Regions from separate parts of the Ureibacillus sp. FSL K6-0165 genome, predicted to be linked through region 3. Evidence: riboswitches for the same ligand, from Rfam matches in the RefSeq annotation. Region 3 holds a riboswitch; each other region holds the start of a gene.
The links. A riboswitch is a leader RNA that binds a small molecule or an ion and turns the genes downstream of it on or off. The one in region 3 is predicted to bind thiamine pyrophosphate.
Positions count from the first base shown of each region.

Region 1: linked by a shared signal. The riboswitch ahead of thiT (energy-coupled thiamine transporter ThiT) and the one ahead of NST00_RS04040 (LuxE/PaaK family acyltransferase) in region 3 are both predicted to bind thiamine pyrophosphate.
Region 2: linked by a shared signal. The riboswitch ahead of tenA (thiaminase II) and the one ahead of NST00_RS04040 (LuxE/PaaK family acyltransferase) in region 3 are both predicted to bind thiamine pyrophosphate.

Region 1 is NZ_JBBOQS010000001.1:1,203,061-1,210,297, forward strand. It holds gene NST00_RS05905 (exonuclease SbcCD subunit D) at 1-852, shown strand, start outside; gene NST00_RS05910 (AAA family ATPase) at 849-3,926, shown strand; TPP riboswitch at 3,991-4,096, shown strand; gene thiT (energy-coupled thiamine transporter ThiT) at 4,192-4,752, shown strand; gene NST00_RS05920 (transposase) at 4,888-6,243, shown strand; gene NST00_RS05925 (acyltransferase family protein) at 6,402-7,237, opposite strand, start outside.
Region 2 is NZ_JBBOQS010000001.1:408,077-415,313, forward strand. It holds gene NST00_RS02050 (thiazole synthase) at 1-576, opposite strand, end outside; gene thiS (sulfur carrier protein ThiS) at 579-788, opposite strand; gene tenI (thiazole tautomerase TenI) at 785-1,387, opposite strand; gene tenA (thiaminase II) at 1,403-2,089, opposite strand; TPP riboswitch at 2,192-2,297, opposite strand; gene NST00_RS02070 (M23 family metallopeptidase) at 2,541-3,533, opposite strand; gene NST00_RS02075 (hypothetical protein) at 3,696-3,890, opposite strand; gene NST00_RS02080 (NCS1 family transporter) at 3,900-5,408, opposite strand; gene preA (NAD-dependent dihydropyrimidine dehydrogenase subunit PreA) at 5,437-6,720, opposite strand; gene NST00_RS02090 (NAD(P)-dependent oxidoreductase) at 6,738-7,237, opposite strand, start outside.
Region 3 is NZ_JBBOQS010000001.1:809,260-816,496, reverse strand. It holds gene NST00_RS04060 (MFS transporter) at 25-1,215, opposite strand; gene NST00_RS04055 (FMN-binding negative transcriptional regulator) at 1,844-2,488, opposite strand; gene NST00_RS04050 (GNAT family N-acetyltransferase) at 2,494-3,015, opposite strand; gene NST00_RS04045 (MarR family winged helix-turn-helix transcriptional regulator) at 3,036-3,488, opposite strand; TPP riboswitch at 3,656-3,767, shown strand; gene NST00_RS04040 (LuxE/PaaK family acyltransferase) at 3,821-4,909, shown strand; gene NST00_RS04035 (acyl-CoA reductase) at 4,906-6,345, shown strand; gene NST00_RS04030 (ABC transporter ATP-binding protein) at 6,358-7,107, shown strand; gene NST00_RS04025 (ABC transporter permease) at 7,104-7,237, shown strand, end outside.

The DNA of each region.
Region 1 (7,237 bases), 390 kb from region 3:
CTCGATCACCAATTAAAACCGATTATTTTACAGGATGAATTTGGAGAAGTGCATTTTCATCTTGTACCATTTGCAGAACCTTCCACTGTGAAAAATGTATTTCAATGCGAATCAATTCACACATACGATGATGCCATGAAAACTATCATTGAAAAAATAGAAGAAAATATGGATAGAACGAAGCGTCATGTGTTCGTTGGACATGCCTTTGTAACGCATTCTGGAGAAAAGGGAGAAAATACAAGCGATTCTGAACGTCCGCTCTCAATTGGAGGATCTGAATGTGTCAATGCTCATTATTTCCAGGCATTTCATTACACAGCCCTTGGGCATTTACACAAAGCTCATTACGTATTAAATGAAACGATACGATATCCGGGATCTCCATTAAAATATTCGGCATCTGAAGCGAATCATCAAAAAGGATTTTTAATAGTCAATTTAGATGAAAATGGACAAGTTTCTATTGAAAAACGAAATTTCACACCGAGACGAGATTTGCGCATCATTGAAGGCACCATTCAAGAAATTTTAAAACATGATTACTGTGAAGATTATGTATTCGTACGATTGACTGATTTAACACCAGTTGTAGGAGCGATGGAACAAATTCGCACTGTTTACCCGAATGCCATGCATGTGGAACGAAAAACGATTCAAAGAATTGAAAGTGCTGAAGAGAATATTAAAATTCAGCGAGAACAATTGGATGATATGACGTTATTTAAAGCTTTCCATAAAGAAATTTTAGGCTTTGAGCCGACAGAAGAAGCTCTTCAATTATTTGAAGAAGTATTGAATGAAATGTTGCGTGATGAAAGAGAAATGAAAGAGGAGGCGGTGACGAAATGAAGCCAATTTTATTAAAAATGACCGCCTTTGGACCATACAAAAATGAAGAAGTGATCGATTTTACAAAACTTCAGGAAAGAAAGCTTTTCGTGATTTCCGGACAAACTGGCGCCGGAAAAACGACGATATTTGATGCCATCTGTTTTGCGTTGTATGGTTTTGGTAGCGGTCAAGACAGGAAAGATACAAAAATGCTGCGCAGTGATTTTGCAGAAGATGATGTGCATACTTCTGTTGAATTTGTTTTTGAAATACGTGGCAAAAAATATCGTGTTTTGCGCAGGTTGTCCCATGTGAAAAAAGGAAGAAAAACACCAACTGGTGAAAAATATGAGTTGTTTGAAATACTGCCAAATAACGAAGAAATTCCAGCGGTGGAACGGCAACGAGTGACGGATATTAATGAAAAGCTTGAAGAATTGATTGGATTAACTTACGAACAATTTAGCCAAATCGTGATGCTGCCACAAGGAGAGTTTCGTAAATTATTAACTTCTAAATCGGACGAGAAAGAAGAGATATTAAGAAAAATCTTTAAGACAGATCGCTTTGTAAAAATGGCTGATAAACTGGAAGAAAAGAAACGATTAGCGGATCAACAACTAAATGAAGCAAAGGCATTAAAAAATAGCTATATTAATCAAATTGAAGGAACATTACCAAAACGAGAATCATTGTTGTTTACAATGCTTAGTCAACATTCCAATATTTATCAGATTCTAGAAGGATTGGCAGAAGAACAGCAATATTATCAGAAAAAAATTAAAGATGATGAACGAATGTATCGAGAAGCTTTCAAAAAACATCAAGAGGCATATGAAGTTTATGTTGCGAATAAAAAGTTAAATGATCAAATTGATGAATATGAAAGGAAAAAAGAAAAGCTATCCTTTTTACAATCTCAAAAAGACCATTATGAACAAATAAAACAAACAATCGATGCAGCAAATCGTGCAAGCCGAATTTTCCCACTCTATTCTTATCTGATGGAACTGGATAAGGAAAAACAATCCATCGAAAAGAGAATGGAACTCGTTACAAAACAGTTAGAAGCAGCAAAATGGACATTTGCTAAAGCAGAAGAAATGTTCAAGATGGAAGCAATGAAAGAGGAAGAACGGGAACAAGCGAATGAACGAGTAAATGAATTAGAAAAACTTGTCCCTATTTATGAGCAAATGAACGAACAAATAAAGCTCGTGGACAAACTGTTGAATGAAAAAAATCAATTGCAAACTCGCCTACAAAACATAGTAAAACAGATCGAAGAAAAGGAATGGGCTATTCAACAGTTGAGCGAGATGATTGAAAAGCTGGAAGAAGACACAGAATCATTGAATGAACTATTAGAACAGCAACGACTATTAAGAGAAATTGTAGATACCTACACAAAATACTTTGAGGTAAACGCTGAAGTCCATAAACTAGAAAACGAATGGCTTAAAGCGACATCTACCTATGAAGAAGTTCAAAATATATATGCTCAGGAAGAGGAAAAATGGTTGAATAATCAAGCGGCCATTCTTGCGAAGAGTCTCCTGCCTGGAATGCCTTGCCCTGTTTGCGGTAGTACGGTACACCGAATCGAACATACAGCATCAACTGAAACCGTTAATCAAACGGAATTGAAAAAACTGAAAGCAACATTAGATGAAGCTCAGCAAAAGAAATTTGCTGTTCAAGGGAAATTAGAATCGAAACGACATCAATTACAAGAAATAGAACAAAAATTAATGCAATATCATGCGCCATTAAAAGAATATCAAAAATATGTTCATCAATTACAAGATATAAATATTGCTATAAAAGAAAAAGAACGTCAAAAAGAAGTACTTACATTAAATAAAAAACAAATAAAAATTCTGCAAGATGAAAATGCACAATTAGTTCATTTTCGTAAGGAAATCGAACGTCAGTATCATGAAAAACATGAACAATACACGCAGAATAGTACGATTTTAGAGCAACAAAAAAAATTAATACCAGAAGAGATTAAAGACCTTTCCCAATTACAAGTTGCACTTCAACAAGCAATCAGCAATAAGCAACAATTAAAACAATCTTGGGAAACAGCCCAAAAGCAGTATCAGGAAGCTAACAAACAAGTTGTAATGAATGAAGAGGCATTTAAACAAATAACTGAACAAGTGAAACATATTCAAGTAAAATGTCAACAATCAAAGGAAAATTTCCATTCAGCTCTTCTACTAGCAAGGTTTACATCGACGGAAGATTTTCTACTTGCTAGACGTCCAGAACAGGAAATTGAAGCTTTACAAATGCAATATGATAATTATTCAAAGGAGCTTCATTTTTTACAAGTGCAAGTGAAAGAGGAAGCAGAAAAATTAAAAGATAAAGAAAAGGTCGATTTAACAGAAGCTGAAAAAGAATTGGAAGCGTTGCAGTTTAATTATGAAAAAGCATTAGATGAATTAAACTACTCGAAAGCTTGTGAAAAACATTGCATCGACTTTGCAGAGAAGCTTGAAAGACTTGCCAATAATATATTTCAAATGGAAGAAAAATCGAATCAAATCATAGAATTATATAATTTACTTCGTGGACACAACAGCAAAAAAATTTCCTTTGAACGCTATGTACAAATGGGGTATTTAGAGCTCATTACAGAAGCAAGCAATCTTCGTTTGAAAAATTTATCGAACGGTCAATATTATTTACAAGTTTCTGACCGATTGGAGTCCTACGGTAGGCAAAGTGGATTAGGATTAGATGTATATGATGCATACACTGGACAAGCAAGAGATGTAAAAACTTTATCTGGCGGAGAGAAATTTAATGCTTCGTTAAGTTTAGCACTAGGAATGGCGGATGTGATTCAAAGCTTCCAAGGAAATGTTCAAATCGAAACAATGTTTATTGATGAAGGTTTTGGCTCCCTTGATGAAGAATCGTTGATGAAAGCAATTGATACGCTCATTGAACTACAAAAATCCGGCCGAATGATAGGGGTTATTTCTCATGTGGAGGAATTAAAATCGGCAATGCCTGCTATATTACAAGTAGAAAAATTAAAAGAGGGCTATAGTAAAACATCCATTATATTAAAGTAAATAATGAGGTTGCAATCTTCATATAATTTGATAAAATGACATTGTTCCCAATAGAATATAAGATTTGTACCACAAGGGGTGCTGATGAAGTCAGCTGAGAGTGTGCCGGATGCACTAACCCTTAGAACCTGTAAGTTAGTACTTGCGTAGGGATGTGGATAGAAACCGAAACAAAGACGTCTCGGCTCTGTCCGGACGTTTTTTTATTTTGTAGTTTTCTATCCTTCTCTCAAGTTCTATAAACGAAGAGAAAGGAGATAATTGAATGAGAAACCAAAAATTATTATGGATGGTTGAAATTGCGATTTTTGCTGCAATTGGTTATGTGTTAGACCAATTGAAATTTTCTATTTGGGCGCAGGGTGGATCCGTTAGTTTAGTTATGCTGCCTATTATTTTAATCGCTATTCGTTGGGGACTATCTGCAGGACTTATGACTGGATTGATTGTAGGATTATTGAACATGACAATTAATCCTTATATTGTCCATTGGGCTCAAGCATTGCTTGATTATGTTTTTGCATTTACTTTCGTAGGATTTGCGGCAATTGTTCGTAAACAAGTGTTAGATGGAGTATCAGGAAATCGTAAAAATAAAATTGCATTATTTGTTATCATCGGAACAATTATTGGCGGTTTGTTGCGCTTTATTTGTCATACACTTGCAGGAGCTATTTTCTTCAAAGAATATGCAGGCGATCAAAATGCCTGGATTTATTCTATCGGGTATAATGGTTCATATATGGTTCCGGCTATTATTTTAACTGCAGTTGCAGCGGTGCTCATCTTTACTGCAAGCCCAAGATTGATAAAAAAAGAAAATTGATTACAATTGAGTTAATTTCATAATTCTCACCCCTTGATTTTCAAGGGATTCAAGACAATAAAAAATGGGTACCTCCCCAAATTTCGTTATAATGGTAAGTAACCAAACAAACCATACGAAAGAGGTGAGTACCCTATGACTATTGTAAAACAAATTTCTCTTTTTGACATCCATCAATTATTAGAAATGGAAAGTTCCCATCGTTATGATGCCATTTTTAGTGTGATTGACATTCAACCTATTTTTCAATTGTTTTCTAAAAAGACATTGAAAGGTGCACCACGTGAATTGAATTATGGTGCAATGATTCAATCGCTGATTATTCGTATTGTCGAACGAATTCCAACAATGAAGGATTTAGTCAAACGTTTGGTCCATGATCCTTTATTTCGTTTCGACTGTGGATTCCTTGTGTCTGATGTCGTACCATCTGAAAGCTCTTATTCACGCATGATTCAAGTCATTAGTGAATCAGATGTGCTAGATAAAATGAACGATACACTCATCAAAACAGCGATGTTGGAAGGCTTTCTAAATGATGAACATGTCGCCATCGATGCGAGTCACTTTGAAGCTCGTGATGCTTTCACACCATCAGAAAAGAAAGCACCTAAAACTCCTAAAAAACGTGGTCGTAAAACTAAAGCTGAACGAGCTGTTTGGTTAGCCGAACAAGTAGAGAAAAAAGGAAATCAATCAACCTATGAAAAAGAACTGAAAGAACAGCTGGATATCCCATTAGAAACCCTTTGGAAGGATGTACCGATTGAGCCAAAATGGGGTGTGAAAAAGAATAGTAAAGGAAAAAATACATTCTGGTTTGGTTATAAAGCACATTTAGCTGTTTCGACGAAAAGTCAATATATCATCACTCGTTTGATGTCCTCAGGTAATTTAAGTGATTGTAAAGCTGCGATTCCATTATTGAAAAAACTTCATCACTTAGGAAACGGTCAATTTACAATAGCTATATTTGATGCTGGTTATGATGTTGAACCTATTTACCGTCAAGCCGTATCACAGTCCATGCGAGTCGTGATTCCTTACAACGTTCGCCGAGAAGGAGAATATATAGGATTCGATGAACATTTTCGTCCAACCTGTGTGCGTGAACATAGTTACCAATATGACAGCTTTGACGCTAAGTACAATACATTAAAATTCACACGTCCAAAGGAATGTGCAACTTGCCCATTACGAGAAGACACCCTTTGCCAAAAAGTTTTCAAAATCAAATGTGATATAGATATCCGTAAATTTACCTATCCAGCACGTGGGACAGAACGATGGAAACAGCTTTATCAAGAACGTACAGCAGTCGAACGCGTTAACGCTTATTTAAAGGAATACTTTCAATTAAACAATGTCCGTCATCGTACAGGAAAGAAAGCAAAAATGCATTTCAATCTGGTGACGTTAATTTATAATACCTGCAAACTAGCAGTTGATCGAATCAATGCTTTATTACAGCAACAAAACCAAGTTGCATAATTAAAAAAAAAAAACGAAGTTTTTAGTATAGGGGTACTCTATACTTCAGAAAAACTATGATTTATGAAATTGATTCAATTGTGAATTAAAATAAAAAGCGAATTGGGAGACAATATTGTTTTCCTAATTCGCTTTTTTATGGATAAATTTTTATACGTTTATCTAATTTTACCTACAATCCATTTCCCAAAAGGTAAATACGAAATGCATTTTGAAATGGTAATGGCAACGATTAGCGTTGATATCATCATTGCTAAAATTGCTAGATAACCATTGTTGAAAAATGATACAAAGTACTTTGCGGTTAATGATAATATGTTCCAATGAATTAAATAAATCATAAATGCATATTTGCTAATGATTCGAATAATTTTAAAAGATGGAATCAGTTGTCCATAGGCTAAGATCATGCTTGTTATTCCAACGACAAAAGGAATCAAATCCATCCTTCTAGAATGTATTTCAACCATTCCGAATTTATAGCCATACCAAATATAAAGAGCTGATAGTGCCGTGAAAATTACAGTGAAAATGCGATATTTTTTCAATAGTGGCTGAATTTTTTCATAATTTGCACCGATTATGAATGCGATTACAAAATAAACGAACCAAGCTGTTCCATACAATTTTTCATACTTCATATTTTCTTGAAAGAATGGATATGGTAAATCAAAAATTCGATGCTGCAGAAAATACAACAATACACATAAAGGTAACACGACAAAAGATGGCCATTGAAATTTAATCATTAGCCAAAACAATAGATACAATTGAAGAATAACTAAAACAAACCAACCTACAAATTCACCTAGAACGATATTGTTATAAAAGGTTTGCCAAATTAGACCATTTTGGTAGTTATATTCAATGACAAGGGCATCAATAAAAGCCCAAAATATATATGGAAGTAAAATGAATTGAAGCCGTTTTGACCAAAACGATTGTGGGATTCCATCTTTATATTTTGCTGCAAGTATGATGATGGAAAGTAAAA
Region 2 (7,237 bases), 400 kb from region 3:
CGCACAATCTGCTGGGGAACCAATTCCTGCATCGACAATGACAGGAATATTTGCCTGTTCAATGATTAATGAAAGATTTAATGGATTGATAATACCCTGTCCAGAACCAATAGGAGAAGCTCCTGGCATGATAGCATGAACTCCCAATTCCTCCAGCTTCTTCGCTAACACTACATCATCAGAAGTGTAAGGAAGGACAATAAATCCTTCTTCTAATAACATTTCTGATGCTCTTAATGTTTCAATAGGATCAGGGAGAAGAGTTTTATCATCCCCAATGACTTCGACTTTCACCATGTCACATAACCCTGAAGCTTTTGCGAGTTTCGCAATTCTCACTGCTTCTTCCGCTGTTTTGGCTCCTGCCGTATTCGGTAAAAGCGTGTATTTGGAAAGATCCAACATTTCTAAAAAGTTCGGTTGGGATGGTTCATAAATATTCATTCTTCTGACCGCAAAAGTTAAAATCTCTGCTCCAGATGCTTCTACCGCTTCCTTTTGAATCTCAAAATTCGGAAATTTCCCTGTACCTAACAACAATCTTGATTGAAAAACTTTATCTGCAATTTTTAACATGTTTATCCCCCTCCAACAAAATGAACAATTTCAATTTTGTCGCCATCATTCACTAGCTGCTTGCTGTACTGTTCTTTCAATACAATTTCGCCATTCTGTTCAACCACGACTATGCGATCTTGTAATTTATAAAACTTCAACAAATCTTCAACACTTTGAATACTACTTTGCACTTCTGTTTTTCGGCCATTAATGTAAAGATGCAACTTCATCCCCCTTTTTGAACAATATTTTTTAAATGGATTGCGGCTTCCTTTGGTTGACTCGATGAGAAAATGGTAGACATCACCGCAATGCCATGCACTTTTTTCTCCAGCACTTGTTCAACGTTGTCTGGCGTAATTCCACCAATCGCTATCACGGGAATCTGCAATTGTTCAACGATTTTACCTAGGGCATTCGTTCCTCTACCTGCCAATCCTTTTTTGCTGTCCGTTTCAAATACATGACCGAAAAGACAATAATCTGCCCTCGCTTCTTCAGCAGTTTTTGCTTCCTCAACGGAATGCACACTAACCCCAACTCTCATATATGGGTACGCCGTTTTTACTTTTGCTGCCGGAAGACTGTTTGCTGGAAGATGTACGTTCCGTATACCCGTAAGTAGGGCTATATCAAGCCTGTCGTTAATAACAAGCCTTTCTTTCTCCACCCCTGCATAAATAAGTTCTTCTACTAGCGCAACGATTTCTGCGGGCACTTTACTTTTCTCGCGTATATGAATGTAATCAACAACATCGGCAATGGATGTAATAATCTCTTTCAGCTCTTTAATTGATTTTTTTCCATCAGTTATGGCATGCAGTTCCAATACATTGACTTCCTTTCATGCATTGACTTTTTCATCAGTCGGCCACATTTGCCTGTTGTATGCCATGTCCCAAAACATGTATTCAAATCGTGTTGTATTTAAGAAGATTTCTTCTAGTCGTAAAAGTTCAGATTCCGGTTTTCCTTCTGCCAATTGATTAAGCAAATCGAGATTCCATTGCGCTGATTGGCCAAACTCTTCGGAACTGTACATTTTTACCCAGTCTCCATATAATCCGTGTTCTTTAGCACCCTCGATTTCAGCAAGTTCACATCCAATTTCCCAGTAGCTCCATGCACAAGCTAAATGAGCAGCTGCAAGTTCAGCGATAGAACCATTTTGTGCAACAGCTAACATATAGTGCGTATATGCAAGCGTTACCGGAGACGGTTTTGCCTCTTCCAGCTCTTTTTCCGTTATGCCAAAACGACTCGCATATTTTCTGTGCAACGCCATTTCTCCATTCATTGTGTAATAAAGCAGGTTGGCAAACACCGTCATCACTTCAAGATTTGGCGCTTTCACCGCACCTAAAGCAAACAATTTGGAATAATCGATTAAGTATAAATAGTCTTGAATCATATAAAAACGGAATTTGTCAGGGTCCAATGTGCCTGCACCTAACTCTTTCACAAACGGATGTTCATGGTTTTTTCTCCAAGTTGACCAATACTTTTCAAAGAGTCGGTCAGTAAATTTCATCATTTCTCCCTCCCTTTCAATTCACCATTAAAAAAAGCCACTTCAAATTGAAGTGGCTTAAAACTCGAAATGAATGCAAAAAGATATAAAAATAGATAATACGAGTCCCAACAACCACTTCCCTTCGCTAGCATTACCTAGTGCAGGTTCAAAGGGTTGAGGCAATGCCTCTCTCAGCTAAAATGAATTAGCACCCCTAGTGATTTATAATGCTTTATTAAATTACAATCATTGTTACATGAACTCATAAAATTTTCAATAAGTTAAAATGAATATAAATTTTGGTATTTTATTCCAACTATATATAACTTTCTACTTCCCAGTGTCTCATTGAAAAGCATAATCTTTTTTAGCAGACTGGATATTCTTCAAATACTTTTAGCTAAAAATGTTTGCGGCTTCTACCATAAAATAAAGTTGCTCTAGCGATTTTTCGCTAAAGCAACTCTTGTTATTTTTGTCCCTTCTTTGTTTGTTTTTCCCATTGCAAAAGGTGTGGATATGGGTCAAATGCCCATTCTGTACGGCCATTAAATTTATACATTCCGTAATGTAAATGTGGAGGGAATTTTCCACTCGTTCCTTCTTTACCATATCCAGAACTTCCTACGGCGCCAAGAATTGTTCCCGGTTCTACAATATCTCCAACTTTCAAATCTTTATTGAAATATGCTAAATGTGCGTAATAATGATACGTATTATGATTATCCCGAATGCCAACTCGCCAACCGCCAAATTGATTCCATCCCATCACTTCTACAACACCATAAGAAGTTGACAGAACAGGCGTGCCATAGCCTGCAAAAATATCCGTTCCTTCATGTATACGTCTTCCGCCCCATCCCCTGCTAGCACCCCAAGTTCCTTTATAGCTGTAATTATAGCCTCGAACTGGGAGGGGAAAAATATGCTTGTCTAACTCAATAGAATTGAAATGTTTATAAAGTATTTGAATGGTTATAATTTGATTGATAATTTTTTCATCTTTGTAATACTCCCATAAGGCAGTTTTAAAATCCTCTTCTGACGGGCCAAATTCGCTTAAATACGTTGCCATTGTATAAAGAATATCTTGGTCATGATTTCGATCTGCCTTGCCATCTCCGTTTCCATCAAGACCTTTCCCCCCAAAATATCCAATTGAAAAAGGTGAAGTATCTTCCTCATTTGGATTCAATTCTCCAACCCAAAATTCAGGAGAAAACTGAATCGCGATGATACTCTCACGCTTCGGAATATCCTTCCGTACTTCTTGGATATTTCTTTCATATTGATCGACCGCCGCCAAACGATACCATGGGACAAATGGCGTTTCGTAGCTTTTGTACAAATTCATTCTTTCCTGATAAACATTTTCCTTCGTTTCTTTTGCATTTACGTAAGTCGGAAATATATAAAAGCATACAATCGCCAAACATAAGGGGAGAAATATTTTTCGAACCAAAACGAATCCTCCTTTCTTCATTAGAATATCCCGAATTTTTTAAACCATGAGTGATTTTCCTATGACAATAAAGTCCATTATTTTACATACCAATTTCCTTTATGTAGGAGAGTTTTATGCAAATAAAAAAGTGCTTAACAACACATGTTAAGCACGAAAGAATCAAGCATGTATCAACTTTGTAACTATTAATTTTCTAGCATTTGGAGTTGTAAGTATTATTTCTTCATCACTATTTGAAAATTTTACAACTGTACCATCTAAGTTTTCGTAAATTTTTTCTATTTTTAATCCCTTTTCTAAATACTTTTCAATAATTTCTTTTTCTTTAAGAAACTCCTTATATTCTTCAGACATCAAATCACCTCATTCTATGTTTTTCGATGGGATGACTTGCTCGGTTGCCTCCACCTCTAGCTCTCCAAAGATCACTTCTACATCCGTCTCTGTACCATCAATCATCCAGTCCCTACCAGCTGTAATTCCTAAATATTTGGAATCATCTGGATCTACTATTTCAGCTTGAGGATATTTTTTAAACCACCAATATTTTGCAAGAATATAATAAATAACCGCACCTGCTACCAATCCTACAATTGAAGAATAGGTCGGTAATAAATTGGCAATAATTCCCCCAATAATCCATGCAAGCATTCCTGCCCAGTTAATTCCGTTAGCATAACGATATTGACCATCTACTTCATATAAATCTTTAACATTCACTCTTCTTTTACGAAGGATATAATAATCTGCAAACAATACACCAACAATCGATGTTAAAATACCGCCAATGATAAGCAATACCTGAGTAAGAATATCAAACAGATTCCATGGTTGGGCTAATATACCGATGATGCCGGCAATGATTACTCCAACCCAGAAAGGCACTTTTGGTCCACCAATATTTGAAAATATCGTTGCTGCCGGAATAACATTTGCTGACGTATTCGTTGACCATTGGGCGAGAATAATCATCAGTAGCAAGATAACTAAGATGAATCCACTTGCTGCTTCTTGTAAAGCCACAATTGGATCACCCGTACCAACCGCGGCATAACAAACTGCACCTATCATAATCATTAATGTGTTAAAAATCGGCATCACAATGATGGAACCTACTAATTGCGTTTTATTGCGCTTAAACCAATTTCGCTCATTTTTTGGAGCTTTAAAGAATCTGGATAATGAAGGCATATCTGCTGCGAGCGTTGCCCAGAATCCCATATTGGCCATTACAATAACCATGAAGGCAGTAAAAGCAGCAACACCTGTTGCAGGTGATTCAACCCAAGTCCAAATATCTTTTCCTTGCACGCTTGCTTTATCTGCTAAGGAAATATACATCCAAATGGAAATGAGTATGATGATTGGTGCAGCAAAATCCGCAAATCGTTCAATGGATTTAATTCCTAAAGACACATTGATTAATTGGAATGTAGCAAATAGAATAAAGCAAATAAACCATTGATCAAATCCAAATAATATGTTTAAAATCCCGTTTATTGCCGAAGCACCAAAGTATGTGTTAATTCCAAACCAACATGAAGCGGTAATCCCACGAACTGCTGAAGGGATATGAGTACCAATTGTTCCAAATGGAGCCCGCATATAAACGGGGAAAGAAAGCCCATGTTCAACGCCAATATCCCCAATAATCGTCATTAAAATTCCGATCGCAACAGAACCAATAATCGTTGCGAGAATGACCATTGGAAGCGGCAAATTAACAATCCCTGCCGCTCCAATGGCAAATGCCGCAAGTACAATGGCCATACCTACCCAAATAACAGCGAATCCGAACGGACTAATGTTCCTCTTTGCATGCGTTATCGGAAGCAAATCAGGAGACTTTAAGTAATTACTCTTTTTATGCAAAATTTCCTCTCCCTGTTTTCAGAATGAATTATTCACTAGATACATTGGCCATAGAGTATTTTGCAATTGCCGCTTGACGCTCGTTCCAAGTCATCTTCGGTAATCGGTCTTTCACTTCAACCATTTCAATTGCGCCATCCACCGGACAAACAATCGAACATAAATTACATCCTACACAATCTTCTTCTCGTACTTTTAAAATCGGATTACCATTCTCATCATTCAATCTTTCAATACATTGATGAGAAGTGTCTTCACAAGCGATGTAACACTTGTTACAGTTAATGCACACATCGTTGTTAATTTTTGCAACTACTTTATAGTTAAGATCCAAATCTCCCCAATTGGAATATTTCGGAACTGCTTTTCCGACAATATCCATCACAGAAGAAATTCCTTTTTCATCGAGATAGTTATTAAGACCATCAATCATATCTTCTACGATACTAAATCCATGATGCATCGCCGCTGTACATACTTGAACACCTGTAGCCCCCATCAGCATAAACTCCACTGCATCACGCCAATTGGAAATGCCTCCAATTCCAGAAATCGGAACATTGATATAAGGACTTCTTGCACATTCTGCCACCATATTGAGCGCTATTGGTTTGACAGCTGGACCACAATATCCTCCATGCGTTCCTTTTCCTGCAACATGAGGTATCGTGTTCCATGTATCTAAATCAACACCCATTAAACTATTAATTGTGTTGATCATACTAATTGCATCTGCACCGCCTCTAGTCGCAGCTTCTGCTGTTGCTGTAATATCTGTAATGTTTGGCGTCAGCTTTACAATAACAGGTGTTTTTGCAACTTCTTTAACCCAATAAGTTTGTTTTTCAACAAGCTCTGGAACTTGACCAGAGGCGCTTCCCATTCCTCGCTCTGCCATACCGTGTGGACATCCGAAATTCAACTCTAGCCCGTCTACGCCCACATCTTCAACCCGTTTCACAATCTCATGCCATTTCTCTCGTTTTGGTTCCATCATTAAGGATGCAATAACAGCATGATTAGGAAACTTCTTTTTCGTTTCATAGATTTCTTTCAAATTCACTTCGATAGGCCGATCTGTAATGAGCTCAATATTATTAAATCCTGCCACTCTTTGACCGTTATATGATAATGCAGAGAATCGTGAAGAGACATTTAAAATAGGCTCACCAAGGGTTTTCCATACCGCTCCACCCCAACCTGCTTCAAAAGCTCTTTGAACTTGATAGCCAGAGTTTGTCGGTGGTGCTGAAGCAAGCCAAAATGGATTGGGTGATTTAATTCCCGCTAAATTTATGCTTAAATCCGCCATGTTTCAATCCCCCCTATTTAGGCTTTTTCCTTTTGTAATTCAAACGATTCGTGTATAGCTTTTGCTACTTCTTTCCCTTGTTGTGCAGCCGTTACAACCATTGCCTCTCCTTGACCTTTCCCAAAGATAACATCTCCACATGCATAGACATTCTTCACAGACGTTTCTAAACACTCATTGACTTGAACAACTCCGCCTGAATGTTTCACACCAAAGGCTTCTAATAAATCTATGTGACGCGTTTGCCCAATGGCTTTAATTACTGCATCTACATTTAATACAAAATTAGAACCTTCTACTGGTACCGGCTTTTGTCTACCGTCTTCACCCGGTTCGCCAAGTTCCATTTTGATGCACTCAATGCCTACGACTTTATTGTCTTTTCCAATAATCTTCACAGGCGTTGTTAACCATCTAAATTCAACGCCGTCCATTTTTGCAAAATCATATTCAAACTCATAAGCTGTCATTTCATTTTTAGTTCTTCTATATAAAATTTGAACGTTTTCTGCACCTA
Region 3 (7,237 bases):
TAAACGACGGTCTGCTTCTCACCACTATCTTGTGCTTTCCCCTTGAATGTGTAATGTGTTAACACTTCTTTTTGCGGTTGCTGCAAATTGAAAAATCATCATTATTAGAACAATCACTATCATTCCAACTACTGCAGAAGTAAAGCTGTTCGTTGCGTCATAAATCCAACCGAGAATAATAGGACCTAATGCACCAATTACATAACCAGCAGATTGTATCATGGCCGACCAAGAGGCTGCTTCATGAGCGTTATCTGTAGCATCAATTGGCAAAAGAAGATTTAAAGGAAACAATCCGCCTGCTCCAATACCTATCAATGCAGAAGCTAGCAACGGTTCAATATTTAGCACGAGTAAAATAAATCCAACAAGTTCTATTATGGATTCTACAATCAACCAGAAACGACGGGAGTGAAACCTTCTTAACAAAATTGGAAGCACTAGGCTAACTGGTATTTGCACGACTACGAAAATTGTTAATGCGATTGCGGCGTAATCTTTCGTGTACCCCATTCCTTGGATGATTTGAGGTAGCCATGCCGTAATTGAGTAAAATAGCATACCCATCAGACCAAAGGACAATGTAAGAATCCATGCTTTACCGTTCCCCCACGGCAATTGAACTTTTGTTCCAGAAGTAGCAGTGTGAGCTGATTTTTTGACTTGTTGATTTACAAATAACCACCAGATAACTGCAGCTACAAATGCTATAATTGCCCAAAATGCAAGGGAAGTTTGCCAGGAGTTAAAGCTATTCTCTAGCGATGTAGAGAGTGCAGAACTAATTGCTGCCCCCAAAGTCAGAGCTACGGTATATACTGAAACCATAAAAGGTACTTGATTAGGAAAATGCTCTTTAATGAAACCAGACAACAGTGGACCTATCAAAGCGATACCGATACCTGCAATTATAGCTGTTGTTACTAGAAATGATACAGAATCTGTGAACAAACGAATAACAGTACCAACTCCAATAATTAAAAGCGATAAGCCGATTACCCGTTCAATTCCCCATTTTCCCCCAGCTTTCACGGCGATTGGAGAAAAAAGACCCATACAAAGCACTGGAATGGCAGTCAACAAACTTGCGACAGCTGCACTCATTCCAAGATCTGTTCTAATGCTCTCTAGTAAAGGGGCGATTGAGTTAATAGCTGGACGTAGATTTAGCGAAGCCATAAATAAAGCGATAATTAATAAGACACTTTTTTTCATCTAATATCCCAACTTTCTTTATGCTTTAATTAGATTCATTCAAAAAAGTACCGTTTCTATAATCTTCACATACTTGTTGAATATCTTCTTATTCATAACGAATGGGCTCCTGCCAAAAACAAGTTCACCATGTCGTTCCCAAGGACCCGATTCGATAATCTTTTGTTGCAAGTTTTGTTTTAAATCCCTCCATTAAATTGTTTTGTTCAACGAAATCCATTATGCCAATGAAGTATGAAAGTGATAAGTAGGCACTTTAATGTGGTTTAGTTTCTTTGAAGATACTATTGGAGATGTAGCAAGGTTAAGACTATAAAATTTAATATTTACTTCCCTCTTTTCTCCGTTCTGGCTTGTATCAAATATTCTGTTAATGTTATTAAATTCTTCCATTTAATTAATAGAAAAGAAGTTGATACTTAACTGGCTTAAATATAATAAAAAAGGAGAATCCTTCTTTTACTTTTGTACATGATGAATGTAATGGATATCCTGAAAGTTTTTTAAAACCTAAAAAAATATAAACCCATGAAATTTTGCAATGTGCAAAACTTCATGGGCTATTTTTCTATTTAGGAGGATTTTGTCCCAGCTCCTCCTCAATTTCTATTCTAATATTCTCATCTTGTTATTCAGATTTTCCTAACTCGCCTTTTTTATTTTTTATTCTTCTTTTCATTACTTTTGCCATTTGTTTAGAGCTTAAATCGCCTTCGCATTCCAATTTTTCAATGATGTTCAGATAATCCTCTTCATTTCGGTTTTGACTTAATTTATAGGCAGCTTGCAATTCTTGAATTTTAATTTTTATTCCAACAATTCCTTTGATTTGTTTTTTTGTTTGAGCAGAAAGATTTTCCCATAATACAGGATTGTTACGATGCCCTTCATATTTTTTTAATAATAAAATAAGATCTTCTTCTAACTCAGTTTCGTTCATAATACTAGCTTTTCCATAAACATGGACAGCTTGATAATTCCAAGTTGGTACATTTTCATGGCTATACCAAGATGATGAGATATATGCGTGTGGACCTTGGTAAATTACAAGCACGTTTTCATTTTGTGATTCAAAGCTTTTCCATTGAGGGTTGTTGATAGCTAAATGTCCCGTTATATAATAATCATCCCCTTGCTTTCGCAACTCCAACGGTAAATGAGTAGCAATTGGTTTATTTTCAAATGTCGAAACAATCGTGCCGAAGGAGTTTTTCTGAATAAAATCAATAATTTCGTCTATATCCGTCACCCTAAAATATTTCGGTATGTACATGTTAATCAACCTTCCAATGTTTTGATCATAATCAAGTCAGTCTGTTCTTCATCGCCCATATGAAAACAGTGAGATCCTTTTTGAACAAATCCCATTTTCTTATAAAAACCAATTGCATTTTCGTTCTTTTCCCAAACCCCAAGCCAAATTTTCTTTTTATTCCATTCCTTTGCAACTTCAATCGCTTTATTTAGCAAGGATTTACCAAGTCCATGCTTCTGAAATTTCTCTCGAATATAAATTCTTTCAATTTCAAGGAATTCATCGCCCATTTTTTCCGTCTGAGCATCATCACTATTGACTTTTAAGTAACCCGCCAATTCATTTTGGTAATAGACAAAGAAAAATTGTGAATGAATATTGGATAGCTCTTTCTCTAATTGTTTTATATTAAATGCCTTTTCTAAATATACTTTCATATTTTCAGGTGAATTTTGATCTTTAAATGTGTAATAAAACGTTTCAATGCCCACTTCTTGTAATGTGTGCAAATCTTCAAGGGTACATGTTTTTATTTTGATTGTCATAGTGAACATCTCTCCTCATATCAATAATTTCGTTTGTTTCCCTTCTTAACGTATTCCCAATCTTTTTCAACATTTTTTCTTACCCGCTGCAAAAGATTGAATAATGTTTCCACTTCTACTTCAGATAATCCTTGTAAAGCTACAGCGTTAGAATGATCATGTTCTCTTATTAAAAACGGATAAACATTATTGCCTTTCTCGGTCGCATAGAGTTTCTTAATTTTTTTATTTTGTGGATCCTCTCGCTTTTCAACAAATCCGTTCATTTCTAGTTTTTTTATTGCGCGTGATGCAGTTGTCCGATCCACTTTGATCATTTCAGCCAACTTTTCTTGAATAATTCCTGGGTTCTCACATATTCGTACAAGGTACAAATACTGACCTTTTGTTAAGTCATATTCTTTAAACTCGATATTACTGATTGAATCTAGTGCTCGTGCTATCATCCCAATTTCACGAAGAACTTCTTTCATAATGAACTCCTTCATTTTTATTGCAAATGCAATATTTTTAATTCATTTTAATCAAACTTTGTTGCATTTGCAACAAAAAATAATTGAATATCTACATAATTTTAGGGTGATAATTCAAAAGAATTTGCAATCTTTCATAAGAATAAGTAGACTTTATATTGAAATTGAATATATTAACCGGGGGCTTGCGGAAGCAGGCTGAGAGTACGACTAATCCGTCGTTGACCGTTTGAACCTGATTTGGGTAATGCCAGCGCAGGGAGTGTAGTAAGTCGAATTATGCACTTTGCTTAGGCAGAGTGCATTTTATTTTGCGGAAAGGGTGAAAACCGATGACTCAGCAACGAGAAATCATAGAGGAACTTTCTCAATTTATCAAAAAGAATCAAGCTTCAGAAGAAGAGTTTAATAGCTTGGCTTTACATATTTTTAATTATCAATACAAACATAATCTCCCCTATCAAACATTTTGCCGCCAAAAAGGAAAGACACCGCGGCTTGTGAAAAATTGGCGAGACATTCCTTATGTGCCGATGAGTGCCTTTAAAGAGGTTCCATTGACATGTTCAGATCCAGAGGCAGCGGTTAGAGTCTTTATGACAAGCGGAACAACCCAAGGAAAACAAGGCAAACACTTTCATTCCACTCTCGAAATCAGAGAACTTTCCATGATTATCAACTTTAAAGAACGGTTTATGAAAGAAACAAATCGCATCCGCATGGGAATTTTGTTTCCAACTGAAGAGAAAATGCCGCACTCATCCTTAGCCCATTATTTAGCTCTTGTCATGAAAGAGTTTGGCACAGAGGACAGCTGCTATTTATTAAAAGAGAACGGCGTACATATTCAAAAAATCATCAGTGAGTTGGAACATGCCGAAAAAACAGGAGAACCATTTGCTTTGCTCGGAGCAAGTTTCAGTTTTGTTCATTTGTTTGAGGAATTGGAGCGTTTAGGAAAAACGTTTAATCTGCCGAAGGGAAGCAAAATTCTTGATACTGGTGGTTATAAAAATAAATCAAAGGAATTGGATTTAAATGAATTTTATCAGTTGCTTGAAAGATATTTCGGTGTAGATAGAAGCAATTGTATTAATATGTACGGCATAACAGAGCTAAGCACGCAATTTTATGATGATGGCAATGAGGTCGTTCCATCTATAAAAACTGGACCTAGTTGGATTCGTACGAGAGTCATCAATCCGTTAACAGGTGAAGAGGTTCCAGAAGGAGAACGTGGTGTTTTAGTTCATTATGATTTAGCGAACTTTAATTCCGTAATGGCGGTTGCTACTGAAGATGTAGGAATGGCGGTTGATGAAGGATTTTATCTGTTCGGTAGAGTTCAAGGTGCCGAGGCAAGGGGATGCTCGCTAGCGGTAGAAGAGTTTATTCAATTGGCGAAAGGAACAGCAAAATGAGAATAACAGCTGGATATATTCCAAATATCGCAGAAACGAAATTTGATAAGAAAATCCTGAAGTTTCAGGATTTAGAAGTGGAACTGCCTCTCCTTACATTAGAGCAAATGCAGAGGGTCATTGACACGGTGAAAAGAGAAAGTGCGGAAATCTTAAAATCACTGTCGGTATCAACAGTAGTGGACATCATCGGTTATGTAACGGAACAATTTTTGGACCGCAGTTCATCTTATCGACAGCAGGCGGAAAAGTTGCTTCCGATTGTCACCGGCTATGATGAGGAGGTAATTCGCCTTGGTCTTACATCTTTTTTAAAAACATTTCGCAAGCACGAACTCCAGCGTTTCCTAGTAGAAGATTTAGGAAATCCATTATTATTAGATCATTTTCAGCCGCGCGCAAAAGGTGGTTTTTCAAAAGCAATTGGACCAGAACTCATTACCCATGTATGGGCAGGGAATGTTCCAGCACTGCCTATTTGGAGTTTCGTATCTGGTCTGCTAGTAAAAGCAGGAAATATCGGAAAAGTTTCAAGTTCTGAACCTCTTTTTGCCGGCTGGTTTGCAAAAGCCTTAGCAGAGGCCGAGCCGAGTCTTGCCAATTGCTTTGCAGTTGTGTGGTGGAAAGGCGGCGATGAAAAGCGAGAGAAGATGATATTTGAAAAGTCGAATCTCGTTATCGGATACGGTAACAACGAAACGCTGCAAGCTTTAAAAAAACAAGTTCCCATTACTACTCGCTTTTTACCTTTTGGTCATAAAGTAAGCTTTGGCATCATTTCAAAATCTGCCTTAGATGCGCACAAAGCATGGCGAATTGCTCATCAAGCCGCACTTGATGTCATTCGTTACGATCAGCAAGGTTGTTACTCACCGCACTTATTTTATGTGCAAAAAGGCGGAAAAGTATCGCCAGTGGAATTTGCCCGCTTGATTGCGGGGGAGCTAGAAAACTTCGAAAAGCGTTATCCAAGGCGTAAGCTTTCCATGGAAGAATCAGTTGCCCTTGCTTCATGGCGGCAAAAGGAAGAAATGAGCACTTTTACAGAAACAGGAAAAGAAGTGCTTGGAACTTCCACACATCAATGGACGGTTGTTTTTGAAGAAGAGGAAAAAGTTTTTACGGCAAGCCCGTTGAATCGAGTTATTCGGGTTATTTCTTTTGAAAAATTAGAAGACATTCTGCCATACATCAAGCCATACCGCTCATTTCTTCAAACGATTGGTATGGCCGCAACCCCTAAAGAACTTTTCCACTGGGCAGAGTTGTTGGCTAACGTTGGCGTAACACGAATCACAGCACTAGGAAAAATGACTTCCCCTGAAGCAGGTTGGCATCATGATGGACGCTTCAATCTAATGGATTTAATTCAAATGGTAGACATCGAATCATCGGCAATAGTGGATAGTGAACAATTTGCTCCTTATGTTGATTAGGAGGTTTTTAATATGAGTTTTTTGGTAATGGAGGATGTAACGTACAGTTACGAACAAGGAAAAAATCAAATTTTACGTGGGATTAGCTGGGAAATCAATAAAGGAGAGTTTCATTGTCTGCTTGGAAAAAGTGGCTGCGGAAAAACGACCTTATTAAAGCTTGCTGCTGGCCTGCTTTCATCTGAGAATGGAAGCATTCGCCTGCAAGGAAAGGAAGTAATCAAACCTTTACCTAATTGTAGTTTTGTCTTTCAAACTCCAACTCTATTGGAATGGAAAACAGTTATTGAAAATGTGCTTCTCCCTATTAAATTGAAACGGAAAATCAGAAGTGAGGATATGGAGCAGGCAATGGAATACTTAGAGCTTGTTGGGTTAGCCTCTTATCGAGATTGTTACCCTTTACAGCTTTCCGGTGGACAACAAAGCCGGGTCGCTCTTGCAAGAGCCTTAATGCAAAAGCCTTCTTTATTATTTTTGGACGAGCCTTTTGCAGCATTAGATGCCATTACAAGAGAAGAACTGCAAGATGATCTTTTAAGAATGTGCTATATGCATAATATTACTGTGCTCTTTATTACCCATGATATTGCGGAAGCTGTATATTTATCCGATAGAGTTGCTGTCATGGCACATGGAGAAATTGTCTATCAAACCCCCATCATGCTTGAACGCCCACGTAGAATGGAAATGAGATATGAGCCTTATTTTAACGAACTATGTTTCACGTTACGTCAAGTGATGAATGGTGAACGCTTATGAAAAAAACATCCGTTTATTCATTCTTATTATTCATTTTTTTACTAGTTATTTGGGAAGTAACATCCAAGTCCTATTCCGAACTTGTATTACCAGCTCCTTCTGTAATAGTACTCACCCTTGTTGATGGACT